DNA from 2 places in the Neobacillus sp. MER 74 genome. Region 2 is predicted to be linked to the other one. Evidence: predicted binding sites of a transcription regulator. Region 2 holds the regulator's gene; the other holds the start of a gene.

Region 1 (15,877 bases), on a different contig from region 2:
GTTCACTTAAACCTTCATAAAACGTTTACAGGCCCACACGGTGGCGGCGGTCCTGGTTCTGGCCCAGTCGGTGTCAAAGCAGATTTGATTCCGTTCCTTCCTAAACCAATTATCACAAAACAAGGCGATGAGTTTGTTCTTGATTATGATCGCCCACTGTCAATAGGTCGTGTGAAGCCATATTACGGAAACTTTGGCATTAATGTTCGTGCGTACACATATATTCGCTCGATGGGTCCGGATGGATTAAAAGCAGTAACAGAGTATGCTGTATTAAACGCGAACTACATGATGAGAAGGCTTGCTGAATATTACGATCTACCATTTGATCGTCATTGTAAGCATGAATTTGTCCTTAGCGGAAGACGTCAGAAGAAATTAGGTGTCCGCACATTAGATATTGCGAAACGACTGCTCGATTTTGGCTATCATCCGCCAACCATTTACTTCCCGTTGAATGTAGAAGAATGTATCATGATTGAACCGACAGAAACCGAATCAAAAGAGACATTAGATTCATTCATCGATATTATGATCCAAATTGCTAAAGAAGCTGAGGAAAATCCAGAAATCGTTCAAGAAGCCCCACATACAACAGTGGTCGGCCGTATGGATGAAACAAAAGCTGCTCGTAAGCCAGTCTTAAAATATCAAAAAGCTTAAATATTAGAAAGGTCAGATTCGAAAATGGAATCTGACCTTCTCTATTTTTTATATAAAGGCTGTGTTAAACTTGTCTGTTGATTTCCGTTCCAGGCGCTTCGCTTTCCGCGGGCGTTGCGGGGAGCCTCCTCGGCGCTTTCAGCACCTGTGGGGTCTCCCCAGCCCCGTACTCCCGCAGGAGTCTTCGCGCCCTCCACTCCAATCATCTGAGTGCCAAAATCAACATTAACCTTTAACACAGCCAAAATAAAAAAGGCCCCGAAATACGGAACCTTGTTTATCTCATTATTTCTTCGTTTTAACTTTACCAGACCATTTTTTAAACCCGCCTTGTAATTGGGTTAGATCCCGGTAACCTTTTCGGTGTAAGAATTGTGCTGCACGGGCGCTGCGCATCCCACTTTGGCAGTATAAATATACCGGCATATCAGGTCGAATTTCTTTCATGCGCATTTTCATTTGTGACATGGGGATATTACGTGATCCTAAAATATGGCCGCCTTCGAATTCGTTTGCTTCACGAACATCTATTAGTTGTGCCTTTCTGTATCCCGCACGGAATTCTTCTTCTGTTACCGTTTTAACAATCCTTTTCTGATAGAAATAGGTGAAAACGGAATAGATGATAACTGCTACAATGATAATTAATAAGGGATAAAGTGAACTCAATTTCTTTTTGCTCCTTTCAAGCTTTCCTGCACTAGTTTATTATATAAGCCAATCTCATAAAGATAAAGATGAATGCTAAAAAATCTTTTCAAAACTTCCTAAATTAATTATAGCAGAAACATCTTATTTTGAATCTATATCAGATTTTGGTAGACTTAAACTCGTAATAATATAAAAAATGAGGTCATTATAATGAAAAAAGAAGTTTGGCGTTTTATTGATACTGGAAATAGTTCACCATCTTTTAATATGGCTTTAGATGAGGCGCTGCTCGATTGGCATAGTGAGGGGAAAATTCCTCCAGTGATTCGATTCTATGGCTGGAACCCAGCAACCCTGTCAGTAGGATATTTTCAAAAAGTGGAAAAGGAAATTGATATGGAAGCAGTTAAGGCTCATCAATTAGGTTTTGTCAGGAGACCTACAGGCGGCCGTGGAGTACTTCATGAGCACGAGCTTACGTACAGTGTAATCGTTTCTGAAGACCATCCAGAAATGCCAAATTCAGTGACAGAAGCCTATCGTGTGATATCTGAAGGTATTTTAAAAGGATTTCACCATTTAGGACTTGAGGCATACTTTGCTGTCCCAAAAACAGCGGAGGAAAGAGATGCATTAAAAAACCCTCGATCTGCTGTTTGCTTTGATGCCCCAAGTTGGTATGAGCTTGTGGTCGAAGGCAGAAAGGTAGCTGGCAGTGCACAAACAAGGCAAAAGGGAGTCATATTACAGCATGGATCCATATTGTTAGATTTAGATGAGGATAAATTATTTAGTTTATTTAAATATCCTAGTGAAAGGGTAAAGGAACGAATGAGGAAAGCCTTTAAGGATAAAGCGGTTGCTATCAACGCTATTAGTCCGAGGAGAATTTCTCTTGAGGAAGCAAAGGAAGCTTTTTATAAGGGCTTTGCGGAAGGTCTAAATGTTGAACTAGAGCCTTATCAATTAAATGAACAAGAGCTAGCCTACGTTAATAAGATTGCAAAAGAGCGCTATGAGAATGATGAATGGAATTATAAGAGATAATTGGAAGCGGCGACATGTCGCTTCTTTGTTATTTGAGCAAAATAAGCAACCTGCGAATTTTGTTGAATTTTCCTGATTTATGACGAAAATCTTATTATTGCTATTGATTACTATTAATTATATTAATTTTTGAGTTTGACAAAAAGAATCTTGTTTGTTTGATTTACAATATATAGTGGTGTCGAAAATATTTTCGGTACTATATATTGATATTTAGTTGATTTATTCTAGGTGCCTATGATAACCTAAAAATACAAACCAACTAGATATAGCGCAATACTGCTAGATTTAGCACAATAGGTAGATATTAACATGAAGGAGTTGTTCTCATGTCTGTAGTTTTTAGACATACAATGAATATTGATTTTGAAAGGTTGAATGAGGATATCCGCTTATTCCCCCAGGTGCATCCAGTTACCCCAGATATGAAAATAACTCACAAAGGTGTTTCTCGTTTGGTAATGTTGGACCGCTATACCTTTAAAGACACTGCAAAAATTACCCTTTCTAACGACGACTTCGTTGTTTTAACTATAAAAGAAGATCCGAAATTTCCAGCACGCGGCCTTGGCTATATCCAGGAAATCGATTGGGAAAAGAAAAAAGCAAAAGTTTTAGTGGAAGAGGAGTTTAGAGGAGTACTCGATGATCCTGAAGAAGCTAGCACAGGTGTGATTACTAGGTCATTAGATGTGATTGAAAAGCCGTTAGAGCTTTTCTACGAGCAAATTGCGAAGCGTAATGCTACTGGTCTGGCCTCTGTCGAAGAAACGGAAGAGAAGCGAAGAGAATGGACAGAACGGTTTTATCAAGAACTTGTAAACATGAACTTCATTCCTGCAGGCCGCGTTCTTTACGGTGCTGGGGCAGATACCGATGTTACTTACTTCAATTGCTATGTTATGCCTTTTGTCCCAGACTCACGTGAGGGTATCTCTGACCATCGTAAGCAGGTGATGGAGATTATGAGCCGTGGCGGCGGAGTTGGTACAAATGGCTCAACATTGAGACCGCGTAATACACTGGCCAGAGGCGTAAATGGTAAATCATCTGGTTCGGTTTCATGGTTGGATGATATTGCGAAGTTGACACATTTGGTTGAGCAGGGTGGATCAAGACGTGGAGCTCAGATGATCATGTTAGCAGACTGGCATCCAGACATTATTGAATTTATTATCTCTAAGATGCAAAATCCTAGAATTCTACGATTCTTAATTGAAAATACAAATGATGATACGATCAAAAAACTTGCAAAAGATAAATTAAAGTTTACCCCTCTAACTCTAAGTGAAACTGCAATGTACCAAGGAATTGTAAATTATAAAAACATTCAAGGTTTCGGTGGATTTGATGAAAAAATCATTGCTGATGCAGAAGAGAAATTATTAACCGGTGGTAACTACACGGTACACAATTCTGAGTTCCTTACTGGTGCAAATATTTCTGTTTGTTTAACAAAGGAATTTATGGAAGCTGTTGAAAACGATAGTGATTACGAACTGCGCTTCCCATATGTTGAACACTATGATCAAGAAGAAATGAAGATTTATAATGAAGAATGGCATAAAGTGGGAGATGTCCGCGAGTGGGAAAAACTTGGACATAAAGTACGGGTGTACAAAAAGTTCAAAGCAAAAGAACTATGGAACCTTATCAATATTTGTGCTACCTACTCAGCAGAACCAGGAATATTTTTTATCGACAATGCCAACGACATGACCAATGCAAAAGCATATGGCCAACAGGTAGTTGCAACAAACCCATGTGGGGAACAACCACTTGCACCATTTTCCGTCTGTAACCTTGCAGCAGTCAACTTGGCGGAAATGGCTGATAAAGAAACAAAGACGGTCGATTTTGAAAAGCTTAAGCGAACAGTAGCCGTAGGAGTTCGGATGCAGGATAATGTCATCAATGCAACACCATACTTTCTTGAAGAAAATAAAAAGCAGGCACTTGGTGAGCGACGTGTAGGGCTTGGAGTAATGGGCTTGCATGACATGCTGATTTATTGTGAAACAAAGTATGGATCACCAGAAGGAAACGAACTAGTCGATCAAGTTTTTGAAGTAATTGCAACTACTGCATACAGAACTTCAATTGAATTGGCGAAAGAAAAAGGAAGTTTCCCATTCTTAACTGGGAAAACAACAGGTGAAACTAACCGATTACGTCAAGCTTTCATCGATACAGGGTATATGAAGAAAATGCCTGAAGATATCCGCCAATCTATTTTAGAAAGTGGAATTAGGAACTCTCATTTACTAACGGTTGCTCCCACGGGATCTACTGGAACAATGGTTGGAGTCTCCACCGGCTTAGAGCCTTATTTCTCATTCTCTTACTTCCGCAGCGGACGTCTTGGTAAATTTATTGAAGTCAAAGCGGATATCGTGAAAGAATACCTTGATAAGCACCCTGAAGCGGATGAAAATAATCTTCCACATTGGTTTGTTACTGCGATGGAACTTACGACAGAAGCACATGCAGATGTTCAATGTGTCATCCAGCGCTGGATCGACAGTTCCATTAGTAAAACAGTCAACGCACCAAAAGGGTATAGCGTAGAACAGGTTGAAAAAGTATACCAGCGTTTATATCGTGGCGGAGCAAAAGGTGGAACTGTTTATGTTGATGGCTCACGTGATTCACAGGTACTAACACTGAAAGCAGAAGAAAACACTAATGAACAATTATCCATTTTTAATGAACAACCAAAACAGCATGTGGTCCTTGTTGATACAATCAGTGAACTTCGTTCAACAAGTGTGACCATCGGATCAGAAGTAGGAAACACATGCCCGGTGTGCCGTACCGGTAAGGTAAAAGAAATGGGCGGCTGCAACACGTGTACTAACTGCGGAGCCCAATTGAAATGTGGTTTATAATTTGTGAGTAATTAATGGGGGAAGAGTTTCCCCCATTTTTTTTGCGTGATAAATGTCGATAAATCTGATAATTAATATGAAATTTACTACAATTCAAATAAATATTTACTAGAATTTTTAGAATAAAGTCGAAATTTGTAATATAACTGTAATCTAGCTGTTACTTCGGTGTTAATCTTTTTTTGTATATTAATAGTATCGAAGCACACAGGGGGATTAAACAAGATGTTGAAAAAGATCATAACAGCCATGATGGCTATGACAATAATTCTAAGTTCATTGTTTACCACCATGGGTGAAAAAGCAGAAGCGGCCTATTATCATACAAAAGCAATCTCAGTTGCAAAAGCAAATCTTGGCGTCCCATATAGGTGGGGTGGGTTATCTCCAAGAGGATTTGACTGTTCAGGTTTGGTTAAATATTCTTATGGTAAGGCTGGCAAAGTATTGCCTAGAACGGCAGCAGACATGTACTACAAAAAAGGATACCGTGTGAAATCTTTAAAGGTCGGGGACTTAATGTTCTTCTCTCAAAATAAGGCAAGCAAACCTAGTCATGTAGCGATTTACATAGGTGGCGGAAAAATGATTCAATCATCATCTTCAAAGGGCGTTTCAATTGCATCTACAAGCAACAGTTATTGGAAGCCAAGATTTATTGGAGCAAAAAGATTTTAATGAATAGTTAAGCGGTTTCAACCTCATTAATAAACCAAGAACATCGTGCAGAGTCGATGTTCTTTTTTATTTACAAATTTTTTTTACTTGTCTACCGTACTATTTATGAATGCAACTGCTTAAAGATGTAAAAATAACTTCATCTTTAGGAGTGACTGCCATGTTTATAGACGGCGTTTTTTCCGGAGGAGGAATAAAAGGGTTTGCCTTAATTGGAGCCTGTGCAGAAATAGAAGATAAAGGTTTGCGATTTGTAAGGTTGGCAGGAACAAGTGCAGGATCCATCGTTGCTGCATTAATCGCCGCCGGTTATACCAGTAAAGAAATTTTCCAACTGGTCGACGAATTAGATCTTTCAAAACTACTGGATACCCGAAAAACAATCATTCCATTCCCATTTGCTAAATGGCTGTTTGTCTATTGGAGGCTGGGTCTTTATAAGGGAAACGAGCTTGAAAAATGGCTTTGTGAAAAACTTGAGGCTAAAGGGTTAAAAACATTTGCAGATTTACCCCCTCAGGCCCTTAGGGTCATCGCTTCAGACCTTTCAAATGGGCGAATGATTGTTTTACCAGACGACTTACAGAAGTATGGCATCTCACCAGGCTCCTTTTCCATTGCTAAAGCGATAAGAATTAGCTGCAGTATCCCATATTTTTTTGAGCCAGTAAAAATGCGTTCAATGGACGGTATGAATGTATTAGTTGACGGAGGAGTTTTGAGCAATTTTCCAATGTGGCTTTTTGATCAAGAGAATGTACAAAAAGTAAGACCAGTGCTCGGAATTAAATTAAACGCTAGTGAATATGAGCATGAAAAACATAAAATCAAAAATGCGGTACAATTATTTGCTGCCTTATTTGAAACGATGAAAGATGCCCACGATTCCAGGTATATTTCCAAAAAACATGTAAAGAATATAATCTTTATCCCAACTGAAGGTGTTTTATTTACGGAATTTTCATTAACAGAAGAAAAGAAACACGAATTATTTAATTTAGGAAAAGAAAAAGCGAAACAATTTTTGAAAACATGGGGGTATTAATTAGGATATATTTTTATGCTTCTTCATAAAAATATAAAAAATCGAGCGCCTATAGTGACGCTCGATTTTTCTTTTTCCCCTTTTTGCCGTCGATAACGGTCAAATGTGCAGGAGATTTCTTTTTTGTCTTGTTGCTTTTCTTTAATGAGGCTAAAGTTCCGAGAGAAGAAGTCTTAACAGTTCCTTCCCCGCTCTTTTGTTGTAATCGTTTTTTTGATTTTTTTGCTGCTTTTAGAAATGCCCGCTGCTCTTTTTTCTGAGGGCTTGAGCCGGTAAACTTTCGAACTAGGAAATAAACGACTAAAACAACCAGTGCCATGACAGCTATACTTTGAATGAAACCGGCTGGATTAGCTGTAAATGTACCAATAACACCAAGTAATGCTAGAATGATAAGTCCCCCAATAACCACATTAACAAATGTCCGATTTTTCAAGAAAGCCACCTCCCTAAGAGCATCTTAAGCATTTTTATAATCTTTTAAACACGATAAAACAAAGATTTAGACAATTTCTTCACTTTCTATGGAGAACTCAGTTTCTTTCTCCATTTTCAATAATCGGTTAAAAGAAAGGATCGCCACTTCCACTTGGTCATCTTGAGGTTCCTTCGTTGTTATTAATTGAAGCCAAAGACCAGGTATCCCAAGATATTTCAAGACAGGAACATCTCTGAGTTTGTTTGTCACTTGAAGAATTTCAAAGGCGATTCCTAGAACAACCGGGATTAAAAGGAGTCGGTCGACAACCCGTAACCAAAGCGGAGTAGTAGGTACAAACATGTAAACAAAAACACCTACAATTACAGTAAATAAAATGAAACTGCTCCCACAGCGGTAATGGAGTCGAGAATGAGCCTGCACATTTTCTACAGTTAACTCTACACCTGCTTCAAACGTATTAATTACTTTATGTTCAGCTCCGTGATATTGAAACACTCTTTTTATCAATGGAGTAAGGGAGACAAAATAAATATAAGCTATTAGTAAGATTAGTTTAAAAAAGCCTTCCACTAGCACTTGAGCAAAATCTGAAGGGAAAATTGGTTTTGTTAAAACGGCAAGAAAAACTGGAATTAATGTAAAAGCGAATTTACCAAATAAAAATGAGATGACACCAATTGCTGCTACACCAAGATACATGGTTAATTTAGATACTTCTTTTTCTTTTATGATTTCATCTTCTTTTGGGTCAACATCAAATCTTTCCGTTGAAAAGTTTAAATGTTTTGATCCATTTGCACTCGACTCAATAATGGCAATAATCCCACGTAGAAAAGGGATTTTTTTTAACATTGTAAAATAAGGATTTGCTTTGCGTGGCAAATGAAAATATTCTACAGATTGATCCTTTCTGCGAACCGCAGTAACATAATGATGCTTACCGCCAAACATAACACCTTCGACAACCGCTTGGCCGCCATAAACAGGTTTTTGCGAACTAGACATATACATAACACCAACCTAATCAAAAGTTGCACAACAGCAGAAGTAGAAAAAATCTGTATGTACTTAATTCTATTCTACTAGAAAAACAAAAAAACCTCTAGGAATGACATAATATTTCCAATTAAAAAGTTTTTTTTTATGCAAGGGATTGAATACCTAAGGACATAATAAAAAATGGAGTTTATTATGGCTTTTTGTTGACCCTGTATTGTTTTAGGGACAGTATTACATGAATGATGGACGGCAAATAAGGCAGCAAAGAAGCAGAATGTTAATGGAGGTTGTTATTATGTCAAATGAGCAAAAACTAAGTAATTATCCTAAACCCATGTCCTTTCCGGTAATGGTCTTTTGGACAGGGTTATTTGGAGGCTTGTTTTGGGGAACAATTGGCTGGATTGCTTCCTATTTTAGTTTTACAGAAATTCGTCCTACTGTCCTACTGGAGCCCTGGGCGCTAGGCGATTGGAAGCATGAATGGCTTGGTACACTCATTTCCATCATTTTAATTGGAATTTGTTCAGTGGTTGCTGCATTTATTTACTATGCAGCCTTGAAAAAGTTCAAAGGTTTTTGGTTTGGTCTGGCGTATGGTCTTGTATTGTTTGCAGTGGTATTTTTCTTACTTAATCCACTCTTTCCGGGAATTAAGCCCTTCTTTGATTTAAACAGGGATACAATCATAACTTCCGTTTGTTTATATATCGTATATGGAATTTTTATTGGATATTCCATAAATTATGAGTATCAAAATAATAAAGTTCAAGAGAAAGAGGAATCAGCCTAAGTTTCGATTAGTCGGATTTGGTAGGTTATGATAAAATATTTTTGTCCTCATTGATTTGAAAAGGAGAGTGGAGAATATCATGGAAAAAATAGAAAAATTGAGATCTAATTTTTCAACACATGGAATAGATGGGATCTTGATCACAAGTCCATTTAATCGAAGGTATATATCTAACTTTACTGGTACCGCAGGTGTTGTATTAATTAGTGCAGATAAAGCGCAGTTTCTTACAGATTTCCGCTATATTGAACAAGCAGCTAAACAATGTCAGGGATTTGAGATTATAAAGACTACAGGATCTATCCCTGAGGAGGTAGCGGTCCAAGCAAAGAAACTTGGTATTCAAAAGCTTGGATTTGAAGCGGATTTTCTAACGTTTTCTTCTTTTAAATTATATGATAAGGAATTGGAAGCTGAACTAGTACCAATTTCCGGAGTAATTGAAAAGTTACGCTTGATAAAGACGGATTCAGAGCTTAAGATATTAAAGGTGGCAGCTGATATCGCGGATGCTGCATTTAAACATATTTTAGACTTCATTCGTCCAGGAAAAACGGAATTAGAAGTATCGAATGAGTTAGAGTTTTTTATGAGAAGAGCTGGTGCTACATCTTCTTCATTTGATACGATTGTTGCTTCAGGTCATCGCTCTGCACTTCCTCATGGTGTGGCAAGTGACAAAGTTATTGAGGCTGGAGATATTGTAACAATGGATTATGGATGTTATTACAATGGTTATGTATCTGATATTACAAGAACCGTGGCAGTTGGTGAGCCGGATGCCAAGCTTAAAGAGATTTATGAAATTGTTCTTGAAGCCCAATTACGTGGGATGGCGGGAATCAAACCAGGATTGACCGGTAAAGAAGCAGATGCAATCACACGAGATTACATAACAGAAAAAGGTTATGGTGAATACTTTGGACATTCAACTGGACATGGAATAGGACTGGAGATTCATGAGGGTCCAGGATTGTCGATGAAATCAGATGTCGTTTTAGAACCTGGCATGGTGGTAACATGTGAACCGGGCATTTATATCCCAGGTCTTGGCGGTGTTCGAATTGAAGATGATACGTTGATTACAAAAGACCATAACGAAGCACTTACACATTCTACAAAAGAACTAATTATACTGTAACGATTTTAGGAGGATTTTAACATGATATCTGTAAATGATTTTAAAACAGGATTAACAATTGAAGTTGATGGAGGCCTATGGCGTGTTCTGGATTTCCAACACGTAAAGCCAGGTAAGGGTGCAGCGTTTGTTCGTTCCAAACTTCGTAACCTACGTAATGGTGCCATTCAAGAAAAAACGTTTCGTGCAGGTGAAAAAGTAGAGAAAGCTCAAATTGATAATCGTAAAATGCAATATTTATATGCAAGCGGCGATAATCATGTGTTTATGGATATGGAATCTTATGAGCAGGTAGAATTACCAGCAGCAAACATTGAGTATGAATTAAAGTTCTTAAAAGAAAACATGGAAGTACACATTATGATGTTTAACTATGAAACCCTAGGGATTGAATTACCAAACAACGTTACTTTAGAAGTGACTGAAACAGAGCCAGGGATTAAAGGTGATACATCTTCCGGCGGTACTAAAAATGCTACTCTTGAAACTGGACTTAATGTTCAAGTGCCTTTCTTTATCAATCAAGGTGATAAATTAATTATTAACACTTCTGATGGTTCATACGTTTCTCGTGCATAATCATGATCAAAGCCTTAGTCCGATAATTACGGACTAAGGCTTTTTTTTAACAATTTCTCCATACTTTCTCCTAAGTTTCTGCACACTTTTTCACTACATTAAGGATGTAGAAAAATTAAAGGAGAAGATGAATATGAATATGAATATGACGCATTATATGGGATTATTAGCAGACAATCAACCTTGGAATTTATTGATTTTTATGGCGGTTCCAGTCATTTGTGCAGAAATCCTTGCGATTTCGGAAATAGCGATATTGTTTACAAGAAAATTAGATGGTGCACTAAAAAAATTGAATAAAGTAACAGGTATCTTTGCAGGCTTTTATTTTACCGGAATATTTATTTACCTTATGAAATCGGCTTATATACCATTAACTGTTAATGGGGAGTGGAAAGGTTGGATTGACGTTACAGCTGTTACTTTCTATTTACTTGGAATCATCCCATTTCTTGGAATGGCGCTGCTTGATTTAGGTCTTATTTTCAGACATAAAACTGAGGAAGAAAAACTGAAAATTCATGCTATATTTGTAAGTATTTTTCTAGTAGTTGCTCACATCGCAATGATATTTGGGATGATTGACCCATCACTTGGAACCGGTTCACCTTCTAGTCACGATATGATGAATATGTAATAAAGGATGAATAAGCAATGAGGAAAAAGTTAATAACTTAAACTACTTAAAAAACTTCACGAAATAGTAAGATTTAGTTACATTTTGACTAATCTCTTTTTGCTAAACTTAAAGAGTATTTAATACTATAGGGAAGGGGGGCAATAGATATTGAAACGAATTACATCTCTCTTGTTCCTTGGGATTTTGTTTGCCATTGTTGCAGCTGGCTGCAGTTCCAAACTAAGTGATGAAACCTGGAAACTTGATAAAAAACATTCGCCATTACCAGATTTTGTTCTGAATACATCTGAAAAGGTTAATGAAACTTATGTTATGGCTGCAACTTATCCAGAAGTGGTAGCTTCGGTTCCTTGCTATTGTGGTTGCGTTGTCGAAGGGCATAAGAGCAATTTAGATTGCTTTGTAAAGCAGGTTGGTGAAAATAATGCAGTGACAGAGTGGGATTCACACGGAATATCTTGCGACACTTGTATCGATATAGCTAGAGATGCAGTTGAGATGCATCTTAGTGGAAAAAGTCCTAATAAAATTTATCAATTAATTACAGGTAAATATGAAGATATTGGGGAGCCAACCCCAACGCCCGAACCTAAGTAAGGGGTAACCCATGAAGAAAATATTAATCGGATTTTATATTTTGATTATTATTGGCATTATTGTCAGTATTAGTAATAGTGGCATTTTTAATAGCAAGAAGTCAGAGGCTATTGCTGCAGGTGAGAAAATCTACAAAAAAAATTGTATCTCCTGTCACGGTGAGACTGGAAAAGGAGAAGGCACAAAAACTGGAACGGCGTTAAATAGCCAGAATTTTTTAAGCAATGTATCCGATAAAGATTTGTATAATTATATGAAGTATGGAAGAGATGGCACGGTTATGCCTGCCTACGGTCCCAGACTATCAGACAAGGACTTAAAGAATCTTGTTGCTTTTATTAGAGACTGGCAAACGAAGGAAATAACATTTGATACTCCAAAAACAATTGCTGGTGATCCTGAGCGTGGGATGGCGCAATTTAACTTGTATTGCCTTAACTGCCATGGTGAAGCTGGTATTGGTAAGGAGAAAATGGGAACAGCGCTTTCTAATCCACAATATTTGAAATACACTACTGATAAACAAATTTGGATTGATGCAGCTTATGGGCGTGAAGAAACACGGATGGGACCTTCATTAAAAGGTTTAGAAGGTGCACGTCAACTGAAGGAAAAGGATATTACCGATATTGTTACTTATATCCGTTCGTTGGAGAAGTAAAAACTATACTATTGTTGTAAGACCTGAATCTATCAAGTGGATTCAGGTTTTTTTTTGAATAGGGACCAAATGTGAACAATTTGTTGTGGATTTTTGACGAAAACGCAACGATTTATATCCTTTAACAAAATGTTCAAGAGTGATTCAACAAATAAGATTGGATAAAGATTATATTTATTCCAAAGAGGACTATAGTAAAAAATAGTATTTTCTTAAAGTCAAGGAGGATTAAGATGCTAAAGAAAAAGTGGTTGGCATTATTCGTAATCGCATCATTTTTAACGAATTTCATCATCCCGCATGCTAGTGCTGAAACAGCCTTTCATGCAGAAAAATTTCCTTTTAAGGAAATGCAGATTCAAGTAATGCCAGAGTTTGATTATCCCGAAGGTTGGTCACGTGATATTCCGTCATTATTAGTTGGTCAGTACGGAACCATTACCAATAAAAGTGGTCAAGATTATGATGGCAAGTTAGAGATTGCCGTTCCAGCAATGGAAAAAGGATTTGAAGCCTTCTTAGTAGCAGAATTCCCTGAGAAAGATAAGCCTGAAGTACAGCGTCCGTATGATGTTGATAAAGAAAAAGGACTTATTACTTGGAAGCCAGCTAAGGCGATTAAGAATAATGAGACTTACGAATTTGTAATTGAGTACTATACAAAGTCAATCAAAGTGAAGGATAACAAGACTTTTACATATGAGCTTAAAAATAAAGCTACTATCGATCTTTTAGATGTAATTTTTTATGCTCCGATGGATGCTAAGGATATAAAAATTGAGCCAAAGGCCGAGAACAATTCGAAAAATGAATATGGAGAAGAGCTTTATTACTACCAATATAAAAATGTAAAAGCTGATGCAGGCTTAAAATACTCCTTTTCATATAAAAAAGATGGTACGGAATCTACGATGGAAGCTATAAACAAACAGCAGCCGCCAAACGATGAAAACCATAGTGGTGTAACTGCAACTGATCAAGTTGTTAAAAATGGTGGAACTACCGGTACTTCCAAACGTCCAATTATCGGACTTGGTGGTGCAGCAATCATTGGTATAGCGATTGTTATAGCAGGGCTCTTTATATTCCTAGGCTTAAAAGGAAATTCTCAATCAGCGTCTAAGGTTACCAAACAACCTAAAACACAACCAAAGAAACAAACTCAAACGGCAAAAAAGGACAATAAGATCAAAAATTCTGAGGAAAAGAAAGAATTACGAAAAAAGCTGTTAACAGGAAAGATTGATCAAGAAATGTACGAAGAGGAAATGAAAAAACTAATCTAATGAGGTGAGCAGGATGAAAAAAAATACGATTGTCATGCTTGGTGGATTTATTATTGCGGGCGCCATTGTTTTCCTTTTGATGGCAGCAACTCCTGGGTCAAGTGGAGTTGAACTAACAATGAAAGAACTATTGGCTACTCAAGAACAACATAAAGATGATTTCGTTACGGTTGAGGGTTTATTAATTGAAGACTCGATTAAATGGGATGCTAACAAAATTGAATTGAAATTTGATGTGAAAGATAACGACGGCAATGTTATGCACGTCATTCACAACGGAACTAAGCCGGATAATTTTTCAGAAGGTGTTATCACGATTCTCCAAGGAGCACCAACCAAAAAGAACACATTTGTTGCAGAAACAGTTAAAACAAGATGTCCGTCCAAATATGAAGGAAAAGATATCAAGGATTACGACCCCGAGACTCATAAAGATAAGTTAAATAAAACACCGAATGAAAAATAACAGGCTAACTTAAGAAGGTGACGAAATGTATTTATTTTCCAATGCAACGATTTATATAGGCTTAGCCATTGCGATTTATTCTCTTCTTATTATCACGTTGGGGATTAGCAAGAAAAATCAAAAATACGTTAACAGTGGTAAAGGTGGATTAATAGCATTATTAGTTTGTTCCTCACTTGCCATGCTATCATTGTTCTACCTTTTAGCAACCTCTCAATTTCAATATGAATATGTTCATGATTACACAAGCAGTGAGCTCCCTATTATCTATAAACTGACGGCACTCTGGGCTGGTAATGCCGGATCGTTGTTATTGTGGACGTTTTTCTTAACTTTATATACCTGTATGATTGCTTTCTCACGGAAGTTAAAGGGGAACCCAATGGTCCCATACATATCTGCCATTTTACTAGCTAATGCTGTTTTCTTCTTCTTTATTCTAGGCTTTGTAGCGAAACCTTTCATTCTATTAGATGAGATTCCAATCGAAGGTAAAGGCTTAAATCCAATGCTTCAAAACCCTGGTATGATTATACATCCAGTCACACTTTACTTAGGATATGTTGGACTTGCCATACCATTTGCCTTTGCGATGGCCGCACTGATTTTGAAAAATGTTGATGATTTCTGGATTAAAATGACAAGACGCTGGACGATTATTGCTTGGTTATTTTTAAGTCTGGGTAATATCTTTGGTGGGCAATGGGCTTATGTTGAACTTGGGTGGGGCGGATACTGGGCATGGGATCCAGTTGAAAATGCTTCCTTTATGCCGTGGCTAACGGCTACTGCATTCTTGCACTCTGTTATGATTCAAGAACGAAAAAACATGTTAAAGGTATGGAATATAAGCTTAATCATTGTATCCTATGCACTTACTTTATTTGGCACGTTCCTTGTACGAAGCGGGGTATTGACTTCTGTCCATGCCTTCGCCAATTCAAATCTAGGATTATACTTCTTAATCTTTATGGGCGTGGCGGTGATTGGAGCGCTATATGTATTGATGAGCCGATACAATCTGCTAAAAAGGAGTGCAGGTGAATTTAACTCCTTTGTGTCTAAAGAAAGCAGCTTCTTAATTAATAATTTATTACTTGTTGGGGCCGCCTTTGCAGTATTTTGGGGAACCATTTTCCCATTAGTATCGGAAGCAGTCCGGGGTACAAAAGTGACGGTGGGACTCCCATTCTTTAATAAGGTTGAAGCACCGATTTTATTATCAATGATGTTTATCATGGCGGTTTGTCCATTGCTTGCTTGGCAGAAATCTACCGTAAAAAATCTTAGGAAAAACTTTA
Region 2 (15,877 bases):
GAGGTTCACAACCCGTTTGAATTCATCTTTAATTTGGTCAGGTCGAACGAAGATATGTGCATCATTTAATGTCATTCCACGAACACGCTGTAGTCCTGAAAGTGCACCAGACATTTCATAACGATGCATTGTTCCAAGTTCTGCGATTCGAATTGGCAGCTCACGATAGCTGTGGATGCTGTTTTTGTACACCATCATATGATGCGGACAGTTCATCGGACGAAGAACTAATTGCTCGTTATCCATATCCATTACTGGGAACATATCTTCTTGGTAATGATCCCAGTGTCCTGAAGTCTTATATAAATCGACACTGCCCATAATTGGAGTGTATACATGGTCATAGCCCAGTCGTTGTTCTTTATCAACAATGTAACGTTCAACCACCCGACGGATAGTTGCACCCTTTGGAAGCCATAACGGTAATCCTTGTCCTACCAATTGATTGCTAGTGAAAAGGTTTAACTCTTTCCCAATTTTACGGTGGTCACGTTCTTTCGCTTCTTCAAGTAAGCGAAGGTGTTCCGCTAAGTCTTCTTTCTTGAAAAAGGCTGTTCCATAAACGCGCTGCAGCATTTTATTTTTGCTGTCACCGCGCCAATAAGCACCTGCAATGTTTAACAGCTTAAATTCTTTGATTTTACCTGTTGATGGGACATGGACTCCGCGGCAAAGGTCAAAGAAATCACCTTGTTCGTAAATTGTCACTGTTTCCTCATCAGGAATAGCCTCAATTAATTCCAGTTTATAAGGGTCACCTGCTTCTTTAAAAAGCTGAACAGCCTCCGCCCGGCTTACTTCTTTGCGGACAATTTCAATATTTTCATTAACGATTCGGGCCATTTCTTTTTCAATCTTTGGCAGATCTTCTGGAGTTAATGATTCTTCAAGGTCCATATCATAATAAAATCCACCTTCGATAACAGGTCCAACACCTAAATTCACACCCGGATAAAGTCTTCTAACAGCCTGTGCCATCAAATGCGCAGTACTGTGGCGTAAAATTTCTAACGCATCATCGGAATCTGGGACGACGATTTCTATTGAACCGTCTTCATTAATTGGACGGCGAAGATCAAACAACTGTCCGTTCCATTTGCCGGCAATCGCTTTTTTCTTTAGGCCTGGGCTGATGGATGCGGCAATATCTTCCGTTGTTGTTCCTTGTGGGAACTCCTTTACTGCCCCATCTGGAAACGAAATCTTAACAACGTCTGACATGGTAATTCCTCCTTTGAAATAAGCGTTTCGGGTCAATTTTTGCCCAAAAATCCGCTTTTAAAAAATAGGCTGTGTTAAACTAGTCTGTTGATTTCCGTTCCAGGCACTTCGCTTTCCGCGGGCGTGCCGGGGAGCCTCCTCAGCGCTTTTAGCGCCTGCGGGGTCTCCCCTGCCCCGTACTCCCGCAGGAGTCTTCGTGCCTTCCACTCCAATCAACAGAGTTCCAAAATCAACATTATTCTTTAACACAACAAAAAAATAAAAAAACCCGTCCCTGGAAAAGGGACGAGTTTTGATAAACACGTGGTTCCACCCAATTTTTCATTTTCACATAATGACACTTTGAAAATGACTTTGGTCTGTTAACGGTCGAGAGCCGTCAGTCAATTACTAACCGCATGAAGACATGAAGCGTTCACTGCTGAAGTTTAAAGGTGGTAAGTATTATTTTCGTGTTAGGAGGCTTTCAGCCATGTCCTCCCTCTCTAGAAACCGTAAAAAATACTGTTATCCTTATCATCACTTTTACTATGACTATACTATGTATGCAATTATAATGATTAATTTTTGAAAAATCAAGAGACATCAACCTAATAAGACAAATTTTCACACAATTCCTCTTTTCAAGCCTGATTTTCAGAAGATTGCTGATTCTCTGCCCATTTATTCACATCTCTTAGTGCAGCAAATGATTTAATGGTTACTCTTTCTTCAAAAATATTTTTAATAGTCCTTACTAAGGGCTCATCCGGGTCCTTTGTATACAAAAAAATAGTTGTAGGCGCAAGTGATAATAATGGGGCAATTGATGCTGAGTCGACATAGACAGGATGATTTACTAGTAGTTTACGGTCAATCATTCTTGTTAATTCAGCACGTTTCATTTCGACAAACTGCTCATTATAAAAGGTGATTTCCTCATCAAACAATAAGTGGAGCACCTCCATTTTTGGTTCACGATTCACCAAGAACTCACGGAGCATCTGCACGAATATTTGATATTCTTGCTCCATTTTATATTCATCAATCGCAATCTCGACATACCCTTGCAAGGACTGTAAATACGGACGTAAACGAAATTTAAGGAACGAGTCAAACGAAAAAGAGATATTATCTTGAAAAATATGGTCGATTGCAGATTTGATCTGTCTCTCTTCATTTGTATCGTTTAAAAAAATAGACAGGTCTTCTCGTTGACCTTCGAGGATGGAATCAATAATCTCGATAATTTGCTGCTGTTCTTCATATTCATTGTAGAAATAATGGCCTTTTAATATTTCCCTAAACCAATCATCCCTCTTTATGATCGTAATGAATTCATAAAAAGCATGTTTAACAATTCTAGAAATTTCAACCGATATCATACTGCCAAAAAATTTTACTATATGTCGATCTTCAATTAGAAGAATAGTTTCTTTGTCATGATTATTTGGTAAGTACTTCAGCAAGTGGTCATAAAATTTTTCAGCATCCAACTTGCTTTGGAAGATGATTTCCGCCAACCGAATCCCCCCTTTAAGCCAATCTTTGTATTAATATATATGGGGGACTTGGCTAAAATAGAAGTTAGCTGGTACATGCTTTTGTTATTTACAGAAAAAAAGGATAGAAAAAGGACTGCCGACTTGTTTACGACAATCCTAATACTACTTACATTGATTTAAATTACCTTCTGTTTGGTCCCTCGACCATCACAGGCACACTCAAGGAACGAATCCGCTCCATGATTCGTCTTGCCTTCATCTTCTCCTCTTCGCCCCTCTGACTGTAGGTTAAATGATGCTCAAGCCCTTTAAAGTCAAAGTTTGATGTAAAAAATGTAGGAAGACTCTCAAGCATTCTAAATTGTAGAATGGGGCCAAGCACCTCGTCCCTCGTCCAACTTGATACAGCTTCAGCGCCAATATCATCAAGCATAAGGATGGGTTCTTTTTTTAATGCTTCAATTTTTTCATTCAATGTGGAATCCGCGATTGACCCTTTCATCTCTCGCAACAATTCTGGCACATAGACAATCATCGAAGAAATTTGTTTCTTCGCCAATTCGTTGGCAATTGCACCTAATAAATAAGATTTCCCCACACCGAATTTCCCATAAAGATAAAGACCTTTTGGCTTATTTCCTGCCTCATAATTCATTAAGAACGTTGCAGCTTGATCGCCGGCATCGAGTCGGCCAGTGTCCGCTTCAAATTCCTCAAAGGAGGCTTCCAAGATATCTCTAGGGACATATAAACTCTTGATCAACTTCTCATTTTTCTTCTTTTCGTCAGCCATAATTTTTCGAGGACATTGTTTATACACGACATCGATAGAATTCCGAGCTAAAACCAAATCAGGGTGATACCCCTTCATAAAATTGATGCAGCCATCAAGGGATTCACATTTATTGCAATCCTTGCTTTGATTGATGTACTCATACAGTTTACTCATACTTTTATCAATCATCACAGAATCAATAGCCTCTTGATTCTGTGACAGAAATGCTTTAACATCAGGATTTTGCAGGACTTGCATTCGCTGTTGTTCATATCGTTTTTGAAAACTTTCATTTGAAGCCAATCTATTTAAGGTTTTATTGATTTTCTCCAACTACGGCACCCCCTATTTGCGGAACGCTTTTAATTTTTCTTCAATTGCCCGTTTCTTTGCTTCGACCTCATTATTAGTTCCCTGCGAAGGCTCTTTACTTGTGTCCTTAGTGCCCTCATCAAACCAATCTGGGATTAACTCTGTCCGTATCGGCTTTTTACTAGTTGATTTCCCCGTTTTTTTACTCTCGGTTGCCTTGTGTTCTTCATTTTTCGCAAGTTCCATTGCTTCCTTCACCGTTTTAACCTGCTTCCTTGCCCAATGACTAGCAATAGTCTCCACAAAACCCTTGGTAAATTTCATGTCCGTCTTTCTCATTGCCACTTCAATTAAAACATTGACAACACCCGGTGGCAGTTTATATTTAATCATAATTTCTTCTAATGTCTTCAAATTGGCATTCGAAGGCTCTACTCCGCCTGAGAATTCTTTAAAAACGATAAGCGGCGGGGTCGTTTCGTAAGAACGGATTAATTTCTCTTCCGGAGTTTTCGGTTCAGTGATTTGAGTTTGGTGGACAATAGGCTGGGTTCGGTTAATAAGACTTGGTAACTGGTCATAATTAACAAACTGATACCAATCCCGAGCACCTTTTCTTAAGTCTTCAATGTCAATCTCATCATGTTCGTTAATAGCGCCTAAGATGAAATTCTTCATTTCTAATGGGGAGATTTGATATAGAAATGCAAGATTACTAATCACTGCTTTTACTTTTGGCGTTAATGCTTTTTTCGGAACGAGTGACTCATTCAGCCCGGCTGCCAACATATCAAAATCAAACGTGTCCAAACCGATTTGAATCGGATTGGAATCCGAACGGCCAATAAACTGCTGATTTTCTTCCTCATGTAACTCTTCAGAAATCCCATGTATATATTGCATACTGCCTGGTGCAGCTGAAGCAAACACATCCTGAAAGGCTTTAGTAACATCAACATACTCATCTTCATTCGGCTTTTGTTGGTCACTAAAAAAGCGTTTCAACCGTGAAAAATGGGTTTTTCCGATCTTTCGGTAAAGATAAATATTTAGCATCCCATCTAAAAAGAATTGTTGGGGACTTAATGGAGGACGAAGTTCATATAAAAACGACCTGCCTCCTTCATCTGTTTTGACACGGGTATTTAACAAACCTATGCCTTCTAACTTTAACCTTGCTTCGAAAATGTCCTTTAAGTTCATCTCTAAGAGATTCATCAACAGATGGTGTGTGGAGGACTCAGACCATAAACGGTTTTCCTCTACCTCTGCCCAGAGAGTCATATATAAACTAAAGCAAGTTGAACCAATCAAAGGCTGATATAAAAACGTCAGCACTTTCCGGTCATAATCATGCAGTAGCCCATCAGCAGTTACGATATAACGGTCAATAGGAAGAATTTCCTGCCAATGCTGCGCCATAATACTACAACCTTCCCCTGTTATAAAGTCAAAAAGAGCCAAAAACCTATTTAGCTCTTACGATTTTTCTTTTTTTATTAATTCTTTTAATTCATCAATAAAAACATTGATATCCTTAAATTGTCGATAAACAGATGCGAATCTGACATAGGCAACTTCGTCCACGTGCGCTAGCCTGTCCATTACCATTTCACCTATGGCTTCACTTTTTATTTCAGAGACCCCCTGACTGCGCAGGTCTTTTTCAACACCGTGGGTTATATCTTCTAGTTCCTTTAAGGCCACAGGCCGCTTCTCACAAGCTTTTATCAAGCCTCTTAAGATTTTATCACGACTGAACTCTTCTCTGGTACCTTCTTTTTTGACTACAATTAACGGGATCTCTTCAATCTTCTCAAATGTAGTAAAACGATACCCACATTCCTCACATTCGCGTCTCCTCCGTGTGGCCCGGCCTTCATCAACAGGCCTGGAATCAAGGACACGTGTTCCATAATTTTGACAAGAAGGGCATTTCATTGTAATCAACTCCAAATCTACACTGTAGCTTCCGAACTAAACGCTTACTTTCATCTTATAAAAAAGAATATCTTTATACAAGTAAGTATTAGGAGTTTTTTATTCCTACGAAGTTATGTAATTGATTAATTCGCTCGTAATAAGAAATAATCCGCTTTTTTAAAGCAGGATAGGTGCCGAGAATCGAAATTTTTTCAGATGAAATATTAAAGTCTACTGCGGTTTCCATTGGTTTTACAGAGACAATGGTAACAATCAGAAAGCATTTAATTGGTTTATTGATTTCAATAGCAATTTCTCCATGATCCTTAGAAACGGTTGTTACTTGGCAATCGGCATCTTCATGAAATAACTTTTCAACTGAATCGAAAACTTGGTTAAACTTTGCCTTATAATAATGCGTTTTTAAAGAATCGTCAGCAATTTTGTCTGAAGTCTCAATTTGCTGCTTAAATCGAACAAATAAGTTACCTAACATAGCCATACTTTTCCTCCCCAATTGTCTTTTGTTTTATTGTACAACATTTTTGGTCAAAATATAAAAAGAGGTGTATGTTTAGATACACCTCTCACCAATTATGTTTATAGATTATAGTATTTTTGCCTGTTTTACATGGACAGGACCCATGCCGCGTGGAATTTCAATATTTTCACGTGTTTGGGCATTTAATGCCTCAGCAATATAATCTGCTGCAACATTAGGATTCAAATCGCCGCAAGTGAAGACATCAATGCTGGCGTATCCATGTTCAGGGAAGCTGTGAATAGTTAGATGTGATTCGGAAATAATGACGACACCACTCACACCTTGTGGAGCAAATTTATGAAATGCTACTTCACGGATTTCTGCCCCAGATTTAAGAGCTGCTTCAACAAAAGTCGTTTCAATAAAATTCATATCGTTTAGTTTTTCAAAGTCGCATCCCCATAACTCAGAGATCACGTGACGTCCCATTGTTTCCATATTCATTTTCCCCCTCTAACCTTTTTGTTCTTTCTTGAAATCATGTATTGACGGTATCTTATAACTACCACGGGGGAAAGTTAGTCCAGAGAGGTCCTAACCCTTTAAGTAATTAATCGCTACCTAATTTCAAGAAGTTCACGATGACTAGTATACTTTGTTTATATTTTTTTTGCAACCTATCAATATAAAAAACTTTATTAGGACGGGCTTTGTCATCCATTTGTTAATAAATTCAACAAAGCTATTTTATGCCTATTTCACCAAAATGGCACAAGATAGCACACAAAAAAAAGCTGTCAAATCGACAGCTTTTTTTGCGCTTTATTTACCCAACCTTTAACTCTGAGGACTTTGCTATTTGCTGAGCAACCAACAGAGTGAGATCTACCACACGTGACGAATAGCCCCATTCATTATCATACCATGCCAAAACCTTTACTTTTCTTGTGCCCATCACCATAGTGGATAAACCGTCAATGATGGCAGAATGCTCATTCGTATTAAAATCAACAGATACTAACGGTTCCATCGTGAAATCCAAAATACCTTTTAATGGTCCATTTGCTGCTTCCATAAGGGCATGATTGACTTCATCGACCGTCACATCTTGCTTTAGATCCACTACTAAATCAACTAGTGAAACGTTTGGTGTAGGTACACGAAGTGACATACCATGTAATTTCCCTTTTAACTGAGGTAAAACTAAAGAAATGGCTTTCGCTGCCCCTGTTGTCGTTGGAATGATTGATTGACCGCATGCACGAGCCCTTCGTAAATCTTTATGAGGGTTATCAATATTTTTTTGATCATTTGTATAGGCATGAATCGTGGTCATTAATCCGCATTCAATTCCAAACTTATCGTCTAATACCTTTGCAACTGGTGCTAGACAGTTGGTTGTACATGACGCATTGGAGATAATGTCATGAACATTAACATCTAACATTTCCTCATTTACACCCATGACAATTGTAACGTCCTCATTTTTTCCCGGAGCAGTTAAAATCACTTTCTTTGCTCCTGCTTCTAAATGTAATGCAGCCGCTTCACGGGCATTAAACTTCCCAGTAGCTTCGATAACAATCTCAATCCCAAGCTCTCTCCATGGAAGTTCCTCTGGATTACGACTGCTCAATAGTTTTATCCTTTTTCCATTTACAAGTAACTCTTCATCTAAAGGAATAACATCTCCTTGAAATGGTCCATGATTAGTATCATATTTAAGTAGATGTGCTAATGTTTCTGCGGGATAACTAGCGTTTATGGCTACAACATCAAGTTTATTTTCAAGGATCGCTTTTCTAAAAACCATCCTTCCAATTCTTCCAAACCCATTAATCGCAACTTTTGTCTTCATATTTGCAACCCCTTTTGTATTAGTGACATACTTAATACTTGTATTATTGTAATTAGTATAACATATTTAGGTGGAATTGTGATGAATTATGTGCGGATTTTTTAATGTTTAATAATTTAGATAACTTAATAATATAAAAAAAGAGAAGGGGGCTCCTTCTCTCCGATTGTTTCATCTTATTTTTTATTGATGCCAAACTTCGCTAAGATTTCAAGAAGCTGTTTTTTTGTGTCCTCGACCGATCCGTTATTATTAATTACTGCGTCCGCCAGCCTGAGTTTGTCAGACAACGGCATTTGCGAATGAATCCTTGCTTCAGCATCCATGACAGAAAGGTTATTTCTCGCCATTAATCTTTTTAATTGCGTTTCATTGTCAACAAATACTAGTAATGTTTTATCCACCATATAGGTAAGTTTGCTTTCAAATAGTAACGGTATATCAAGAACAACCACTTCTTCGCCGTTCTTTTTTGCTGTTTCGACTTGGTCTTTCATTCTTCTTCTGACTTCTGGGTGAACGATGTCATTTAATAATTGCCGTTTTTTGACTTGATGAAAAATAATCGAGCCCAGTTTAGGCCGGTCAATTTCTCCATCAGCTAATAATATATCTTCGCCAAACTCAGCAATGATCTTAAAATAAGCTGCTTCACCTTTCATTACCGCTAGGCGTGCTTCAATATCTGCATCAACCACAGTGATATTCATTTCTTTGAAAAAGTTAGAGACGGTGCTTTTTCCACTTGCAATTCCACCTGTTAATCCGATAACTAATGACATCCCAAAATCCTCTTTCTGATTCTTATAATTTCCAAATCCCTATAATTATTAATAATATCCCTGGTAAAAAGGTGAACTTTTGAATCCATTCAAATTTATGAAAAAAAGTTCCACTTTTTATTCCTAAAAGCACAAACAACGAACTCATAATCGCAACAGTAAACGCTAAATAATAAGGAGAGAAGCCAAGCATCGCTGCACCAATCCCAGCTCCAAAGGCATCCAACGACAAGGCGAACCCTAACATTAACGCCTCAATCCCAGTAATCGTACCAGATTGATCGAAATCAGCCGACATCGGCTTTTTCAATATATTAATGGCTAATCCAAGGGACTTGATCTCAAAATTCACGATGGTCTTTTCATGATCGAGTACGTCCTTTTCTTTTTCTGGCCGAAAAAATTGATACAAAACCCAAGCACCAAGACCAATTAGGATAATCCCCCCTAGGCTTGCGGTAATTCTTGGTGATAAAACTTTCTCAAGTCCATGTCCAATTGACACGGCGATCATTAAGGAAATAGCAGAGCAACTTGCAATAATAATTATTGACCTTAGCGGCATGACCATTTTCCTTAGTCCATAGGTAAATCCTACGCTAAAGCTGTCAAGGCTAAGGGCAAAAGCGAGGATGAGAAGTGATAACAACTGAACCATGATGTATAGGGCTCCTTCCACCAAAATCATTACGATAGTATATGGCAGGAGCCTATCCATGGTTAATGTTATTCTCTTTTCACTCTTTTACTTTTTCGGTTCTGCTTCGATTTTTTGGCATTGAGGGCAGTAATGAGTTCCTCTCCCACCAACAGTTGTTTTTTCTAAAGGTGTCCCGCATCGTTTACACTCTTCACCGTTTCGACCGTAAGCATATAATTCAAGCTGGAACATTCCTATTTCACCTTGAGAGTTTACATACGAACGGATTGTACTTCCTCCCTTTTTGACTGCTTCACTCAAGGTTGCTACAATCTCACGATGAAGAAGGGTAACTTCGCTGTTATCCAGAGTGTTAGCCAAACGCTCTGGATGGATTCCGGCCCTAAAAAGTGCTTCATCCACATAGATATTACCAAGTCCAACAAAGACTTTTTGGTCTAATAAAGCTGTTTTAACTTTCCGATTCGTTTTTGCCAGCTTTTCAGCTAAATATTCGATGGTGAATTCCTCCGAAAATGGTTCAGGGCCAAGTCCGATCAAGGGCTCCGTTAAAAACTCATCCCCTTTTTTATAAAGATGCATGGTTCCAAACTTGCGAACGTCCCGATATCTTAACTCTGTCCCATCTGTAAAATGAAAGAGAACATGTGTATGTTTATCATAGGGCTCATCCTTAGGATATAGACCATACTTTCCTTCCATTCTCAAATGAGAAACTAAGGCGAAATTTCCTGTATAAATAATTAAAAATTTCCCTCTTCTTCCGACATCAAGAATGGTCTCCCCAATCAAAGCATCGACAAATTGTTCCACTTCCAGTGGATTTTTTATGATTTTCGGCCAATAGACCGTTATATCTTTGATGGTTTTATTCACTACTAATTTTTTTAATGTTTTTCGAACAGTTTCTACTTCCGGAAGTTCTGGCATTGTAGCCTCCTCCTATTATTTAGCGTCAAACCAAGTTGGCCCGTAAGCATAATCCACTTTCAATGGTACCTTTAATTCAAGGGCATTTTCCATCACGTCTGGGACTAATTTCTTTAAAGTTTCCAATTCTTCCTCAGGTGCTTCAAAAATTAATTCATCATGTACCTGAAGTAAAAGTCGTGTCTTTAACCCCATATCCTTTAATGCCTCATCCATATCTATCATTGCTTTTTTTATGATATCAGCAGCACTGCCTTGGATCGGTGTGTTCATTGCCGTTCTTTCTGCAAAGCTTCGGATATTAAAATTACGCGCAGTAATTTCAGGAATATATCTTCTTCTTTGCATTAGGGTTGAAACGTACCCCTTCTGCTTGGCTGAGTGTATAATTTCATCCATATATTCTTTGACACCTGGGTAAGTATCTAAATAGCGTTCAATGAATTGACCGGCTTCTTTCCTAGTTATTCCTAAGGATTGGGATAGTCCATAATCACTAATTCCATAGACAATTCCAAAGTTTACAGCTTTTGCCTGTCGCCTCATATTTGAGGTTACCTCATCCTTATTGACATGGAAAACCTCCATGGCAGTCTTCGTATGAATATCCATATCTTCCTTAAATGCTTGAATCAGCTTATCATCACCAGCAATATCAGCAAGTACGCGAAGTTCAATCTGGGAATAATCCGCAGCAAAAATGATCCACCCTTCCTCAGATGGAACAAAGGCTTGACGAATTTTCCGACCTTCTTCCAAACGAATCGGGATATTTTGCAAATTAGGGTCAATCGAACTTAACCGCCCTGTCGCTGTTAAGGTTTGTTGATATCTAGTATGGACTTTTCCCGTTTTAGGATTAATCACCTTTAATAATCCTTCTATATAGGTAGATTGCAGCTTACCTAATTGTCTGTATAAAAGGATGTATTCAATAATTTCATGATCCTCCGCCAATTTTTCCAATACATCTGCCGAAGTGGAATACCCTGTTTTCGTTTTCTTTAATGTAGGCAGGTTTAATTTTTCGAATAAGATAACGCCAAGCTGTTTGGGTGAGTTGATATTAAATTTCTCTCCAGCTAATTGACATATCTTCTCTTCAATTTCAATTAGTCTTTCATTTAGTTCTTTTCCCATTGTCTGAAGGCGTTCCTGTTCCACTTTGATTCCGCATGATTCCATATCCGCTAATATAAGCGATAATGGCATTTCAAGTTCAGTAAACAACTGATATTGTTCATTTTTCTTTAATTCATCTTCAAGTTTTCCTCTTAAATCAGACATGGCAAGACTTTTACGGACAAGATACTCTGCAAGCTGTGTTACTTCAGGGACTTTTCGCTTCGCCCCTTTCCCATAAAAGGATTCATCTGTTTGGATTGTATGTACATCAAATCGTTTCGTAATCGATGCGAGATCTTCAATATTTTCTGAAGGATTTATGATATAAGATGCCATCAGAATATCAAAATCGACACCTTTTAAATGAATATCATACCTTCGTAAAGAGACCTCAGAACGCTTGGCATCATAAACCGTTTTCTTTTTACTTTCATCCTCCGCCCATTTTTTGAAAGCCTCTGATTGCAATACCTGATTTGTAGGAAAATAAAAATGCCCGTTTTCATTGACAAGGGAAAAGCCAATAATTTCTGCAAAATGATAATTATCATCCAACATTTCAACATAAAAATAATTGTCGTCTGCAAATAACTCTTCCGTGATTTCTGCTGGAGTTTGAAACTCAATCTCTTCCAGTTCTGGCACATCAGCCATCTCTGGACCTTCACCCAGCTTTTCCAATAACGAATGAAATCCTAATTCTTTAAAGAGAGCTACTAATTTATCGCGCGTAAATCCCTCATAAGCAATCGTATCTAAATTTACTTCGATAGGTGCCTGCCTTTCAATCGTTGCCAGCTCTTTACTCATTATGGCTTGATCCTTAAATTCTTCCAACTTCTCTTTAAGCTTATTACCATTAACCTGGTCAATAGAGGCTAATAAATTTTCAAGCGTAGTAAACTCCTTTAAAAGTTTGATCGCTGTTTTTTCACCAACGCCAGGTACACCAGGAATATTATCGGAAGGGTCCCCCATCAGCCCTTTCATATCAATGATTTGCTCTGGTGTAAGTCCATATTTTTCAGCGACATGTTCAGGGGTATATTCCTCAATATCTGTAATACCTTTGCGCGTAATTCCTACTGTAGTCGTTGGTGAAGAGAGTTGCGTTAAATCTTTATCTCCGGAAATCACCTTTACTTCATACCCATCATGTTCAGCACTTAATGACAAGGTACCAATGATATCATCTGCCTCATAATTTTCAAGTTCGTACCTAGAGATTCCATAGGCATCTAGAAGGTCACGAATGAACGGAAATTGTTCCGATAGCTCAGGCGGCGTTTTTTGTCTGCCGCCTTTATATTCACTAAAGGTTTTATGTCGAAAGGTCGTTTTTCCTGCGTCAAATGCGACAAGGATATGGCTTGGCTTTTCATCTTCAAGTATTTTCATCAGCATCATCGTAAAACCATATACGGCATTCGTGTGAATTCCTTTATCGTTATTAAGCAAGGGTAGTGCAAAGAATGCCCGGTAAGCAATACTATTACCATCGATAAGGACAAGTTTCTTTTTTTCCATTTATATATATCCACCTTCCAAAATCACCTTAAATATTTATATAATTCAATTATAAACTCGCTTCCTTCACCCAATTCACTTCTAACACTTATATTTCCATGATGGGCTTCAATTAAATGCTTAACGATCGCTAATCCTAGTCCAGTCCCGCCGGAGTTCCGGCTTCTCGCTCGGTCAACACGGTAAAAACGTTCAAAAATACGTGGAATTTCTTCTTTACTAATTCCAATCCCAGTGTCTTTTACATGTACTCGTACCTTTTCACCGTGTTCGAGTAGGATTATTTCCACATTCCCTTCAGGCGGAGTGTAGTTCATGGCATTGGCAATCAAGTTAATAAACACTTGTTTTAAACGGTCTAAATCACCCTGGATCATCACTTGATCTTGCTTACAAAGAAGGCTAACCCGGATATTCTTTGCTTGGGCTTTTCCACTAAGAATCGTAATAACCTCTTTTAACAGCTCGTTCAAATCTAGTTCCTGAATATTTAATCTGAAACCCTGTTGTTCTATTTTTGAAAGATCTAATAGTTCTTGGATGAGGGTTTGGAGTCGGTCACTTTCTTTTAGAATAATGGAAAGAAACGCTTCCAAGGTTTCTTTATTATTCATGGCACCATCCATCAGTGTTTCAGTAAATCCTTTAATAGAAGTGACCGGGGTTTTTAATTCGTGCGATACGTTGGCCACAAAGTCCTTGCGCATTTGCTCGAGTTTTTTAATTTCAGTAATATCATGAAATACCAGCAATACACCTTTCCATACATTGTTGGTTCCAAGAATCGGAACACCATAGACAACAAAGTACCTACGTTCAATGAATAGTGGAACAAGTATTTGTTTGCTGACCTTTTTTTCCGTTCGAAAAACTTCAGCCACTAACTGACAAATTTCTTCATATTCAATAACTTCATAATAGACTTTATTTAAATAATCGCTAGAATTGACATGAAAAATATCAATAAATCCTTTATTAATTAGGTTGATGTACCCTCGACTATCAATTAGAACTAGACCAGCGCCCATATTTTCAATTAGTGCACTTAGTCGGTCCTGCTGCATTTCTTGCGCTTTAGTGAGTTCTTGCAGGTTTTCGGCCAGCATATTGATTGATGACCCAAGCATCCCCGTTTCATCTAATCTACTTACTGTAGTTCGAGCACGGTAATTTCCTTTAGCCAGTTCAATGGCAACGTTGGTTGCAGCCTCAATTGGTTTGGTATACTTTGAGGTAATTCTTACACATAGAAAAAGAATAATAATGATGGCAATCCCAAGACAAATGGAAAGAACCCATAAAACTTCAAATTTCAAATGTTGAGTTAGTGACTCTAGGTAATAGCTTTTAAAAAATTGACCTATCAAAATTCCTACCCCAACTAATACAATAATAACTAATATGATTAGTGATATTAGCAGTCCTTTTCGGAATTTGGTCATTCTCCCTTAGGCTCCTCCAATTTATAGCCCAAGCCCCGAATTGTTTTAATATAGGCCGGCTTTTTTGTGTCCGCTTCAACTTTTTCTCTTAAATGTGAGATATGTACATCGACTATTCTAGTATCGCCAGCAAAGTCATAATTCCAAACAGCACTTAGTAATTGATCACGGGTCATAACACGCCCTTTATTTTGGGAGAGGTAAAGAAGCAATTCAAATTCTTTTAAGGTTAACTCCAACAACTTGCCGTTAAAATAAGCCTCATATTTATCAGAATTGATTTTCAGATTACCTATTTGCAGCAATCCCGTCTCTTCTCCACCTGCTTGTCCAGCATCTGTTTGAATTTGAGTCCTTCTAAGTATGGCTTTGACACGAGCGATTACTTCTCTTGGACTGAAAGGTTTGACCATGTAATCATCTGCACCAAGTTCCAACCCCAAGATTTTATCGAATTCATCCTCTTTAGCGGTTAACATTAGAATCGGAGTCATAATCTTGTTTTGTCTCAACTGCTTACAAACTTCCATTCCATCCATTTTAGGCAGCATTAAATCTAATACAATGATATCAGGTGATTGTGTCTCTGCTAATTGTTTTCCCTCTTCACCATCCATTGCTGTTATTACATCAAACCCCGCTTGCTCCAAGTTATATTGTAGTAAAGTAACAATCGACTGTTCGTCATCGACAACAAGCACTCTATTTTTCATAGTAACCCCCACTTTATTAGTTACCTCCATTATAATAATAAAGTTTGTGTATTTTCTAGCTTTACAAAACTTTAACAAATAAAAGGAATGTGAACAGGTCACATTCCTTCTTAATAACATTATTAAAAATTCTCTAAAGCCCTGCCATGAATTTCTTCTAATCGGTGTGGCGGACAAACCTTGACCTTGCCTTGAATGACGGTCTCGTTCTTTTCATTAGTTCCTGCCACACTAATCACAATGGTATGCTCATTCCTTGTTACTTCAACGACTTCGAATAATAACTCAACAGCTCCATAATGAAAAACAGGTTTAGGAAAACTGATTTCTTGGCTTAAAATATGGCTTCCAGGGCCGGGTAAATATTTTGAAATGGCTGAGGTGATCATACCTGTCAGCATAATGCTCGGAACGATCGGCCTTTCAAATGGAGTCTGTGAAGCATAATCATGCTGAATATAGAGGGGATTTGCATCATCAGTTAATCCTAAATAAAGAAGCAGATCCTTGTCTTCTATTTTTTCAGTCATAGCTAATTTTTCACCGACAGAAATTTCTTCAATTTTACGTCCTAACCTTCTTTTTTTACCTAAAAGCAAAAAACTCCACCTCCATGTAAGCGATTTCAAATGTATACAAA

The links. Region 2 encodes NrdR, which represses ribonucleotide reductase genes. Its sites were predicted from a motif close to AACACNATATATNGTGTT; they were not measured.
Region 1: M3610_RS05805 (vitamin B12-dependent ribonucleotide reductase) is a predicted target of NrdR. The motif match lies at 2,524-2,541, and genes of this name have one in related genera.

Annotation. Positions count from the first base shown of each region.
Region 1 is NZ_JAMAUV010000002.1:276,662-292,538, reverse strand. Features, by position in the region: gene gcvPB (aminomethyl-transferring glycine dehydrogenase subunit GcvPB) at 1-663, shown strand, start outside; gene M3610_RS05820 (hypothetical protein) at 705-908, opposite strand; gene M3610_RS05815 (rhodanese-like domain-containing protein) at 949-1,332, opposite strand; gene M3610_RS05810 (lipoate--protein ligase family protein) at 1,525-2,361, shown strand; gene M3610_RS05805 (vitamin B12-dependent ribonucleotide reductase) at 2,691-5,249, shown strand; gene M3610_RS05800 (C40 family peptidase) at 5,475-5,927, shown strand; gene M3610_RS05795 (patatin-like phospholipase family protein) at 6,088-6,972, shown strand; gene M3610_RS05790 (SA1362 family protein) at 7,022-7,417, opposite strand; gene M3610_RS05785 (DUF1385 domain-containing protein) at 7,475-8,419, opposite strand; gene M3610_RS05780 (YqhR family membrane protein) at 8,709-9,206, shown strand; gene M3610_RS05775 (M24 family metallopeptidase) at 9,286-10,347, shown strand; gene efp (elongation factor P) at 10,369-10,926, shown strand; gene M3610_RS05765 (DUF6803 family protein) at 11,060-11,563, shown strand; gene M3610_RS05760 (PCYCGC domain-containing protein) at 11,714-12,163, shown strand; gene M3610_RS05755 (c-type cytochrome) at 12,174-12,824, shown strand; gene M3610_RS05750 (hypothetical protein) at 13,058-14,110, shown strand; gene M3610_RS05745 (cytochrome c maturation protein CcmE) at 14,124-14,576, shown strand; gene M3610_RS05740 (heme lyase CcmF/NrfE family subunit) at 14,602-15,877, shown strand, end outside.
Region 2 is NZ_JAMAUV010000008.1:139,330-155,206, reverse strand. Features, by position in the region: gene thrS (threonine--tRNA ligase) at 1-1,221, opposite strand, end outside; gene M3610_RS15465 (hypothetical protein) at 1,279-1,524, opposite strand; gene ytxC (putative sporulation protein YtxC) at 1,845-2,723, opposite strand; gene dnaI (primosomal protein DnaI) at 2,887-3,813, opposite strand; gene M3610_RS15450 (replication initiation and membrane attachment family protein) at 3,826-5,214, opposite strand; gene nrdR (transcriptional regulator NrdR) at 5,272-5,733, opposite strand; gene M3610_RS15440 (hypothetical protein) at 5,822-6,217, opposite strand; gene speD (adenosylmethionine decarboxylase) at 6,323-6,697, opposite strand; gene M3610_RS15430 (glyceraldehyde-3-phosphate dehydrogenase) at 7,026-8,057, opposite strand; gene coaE (dephospho-CoA kinase) at 8,234-8,839, opposite strand; gene ytaF (sporulation membrane protein YtaF) at 8,862-9,497, opposite strand; gene mutM (DNA-formamidopyrimidine glycosylase) at 9,585-10,430, opposite strand; gene polA (DNA polymerase I) at 10,446-13,082, opposite strand; gene pnpS (two-component system histidine kinase PnpS) at 13,106-14,524, opposite strand; gene M3610_RS15400 (response regulator transcription factor) at 14,521-15,237, opposite strand; gene M3610_RS15395 (MaoC/PaaZ C-terminal domain-containing protein) at 15,360-15,836, opposite strand.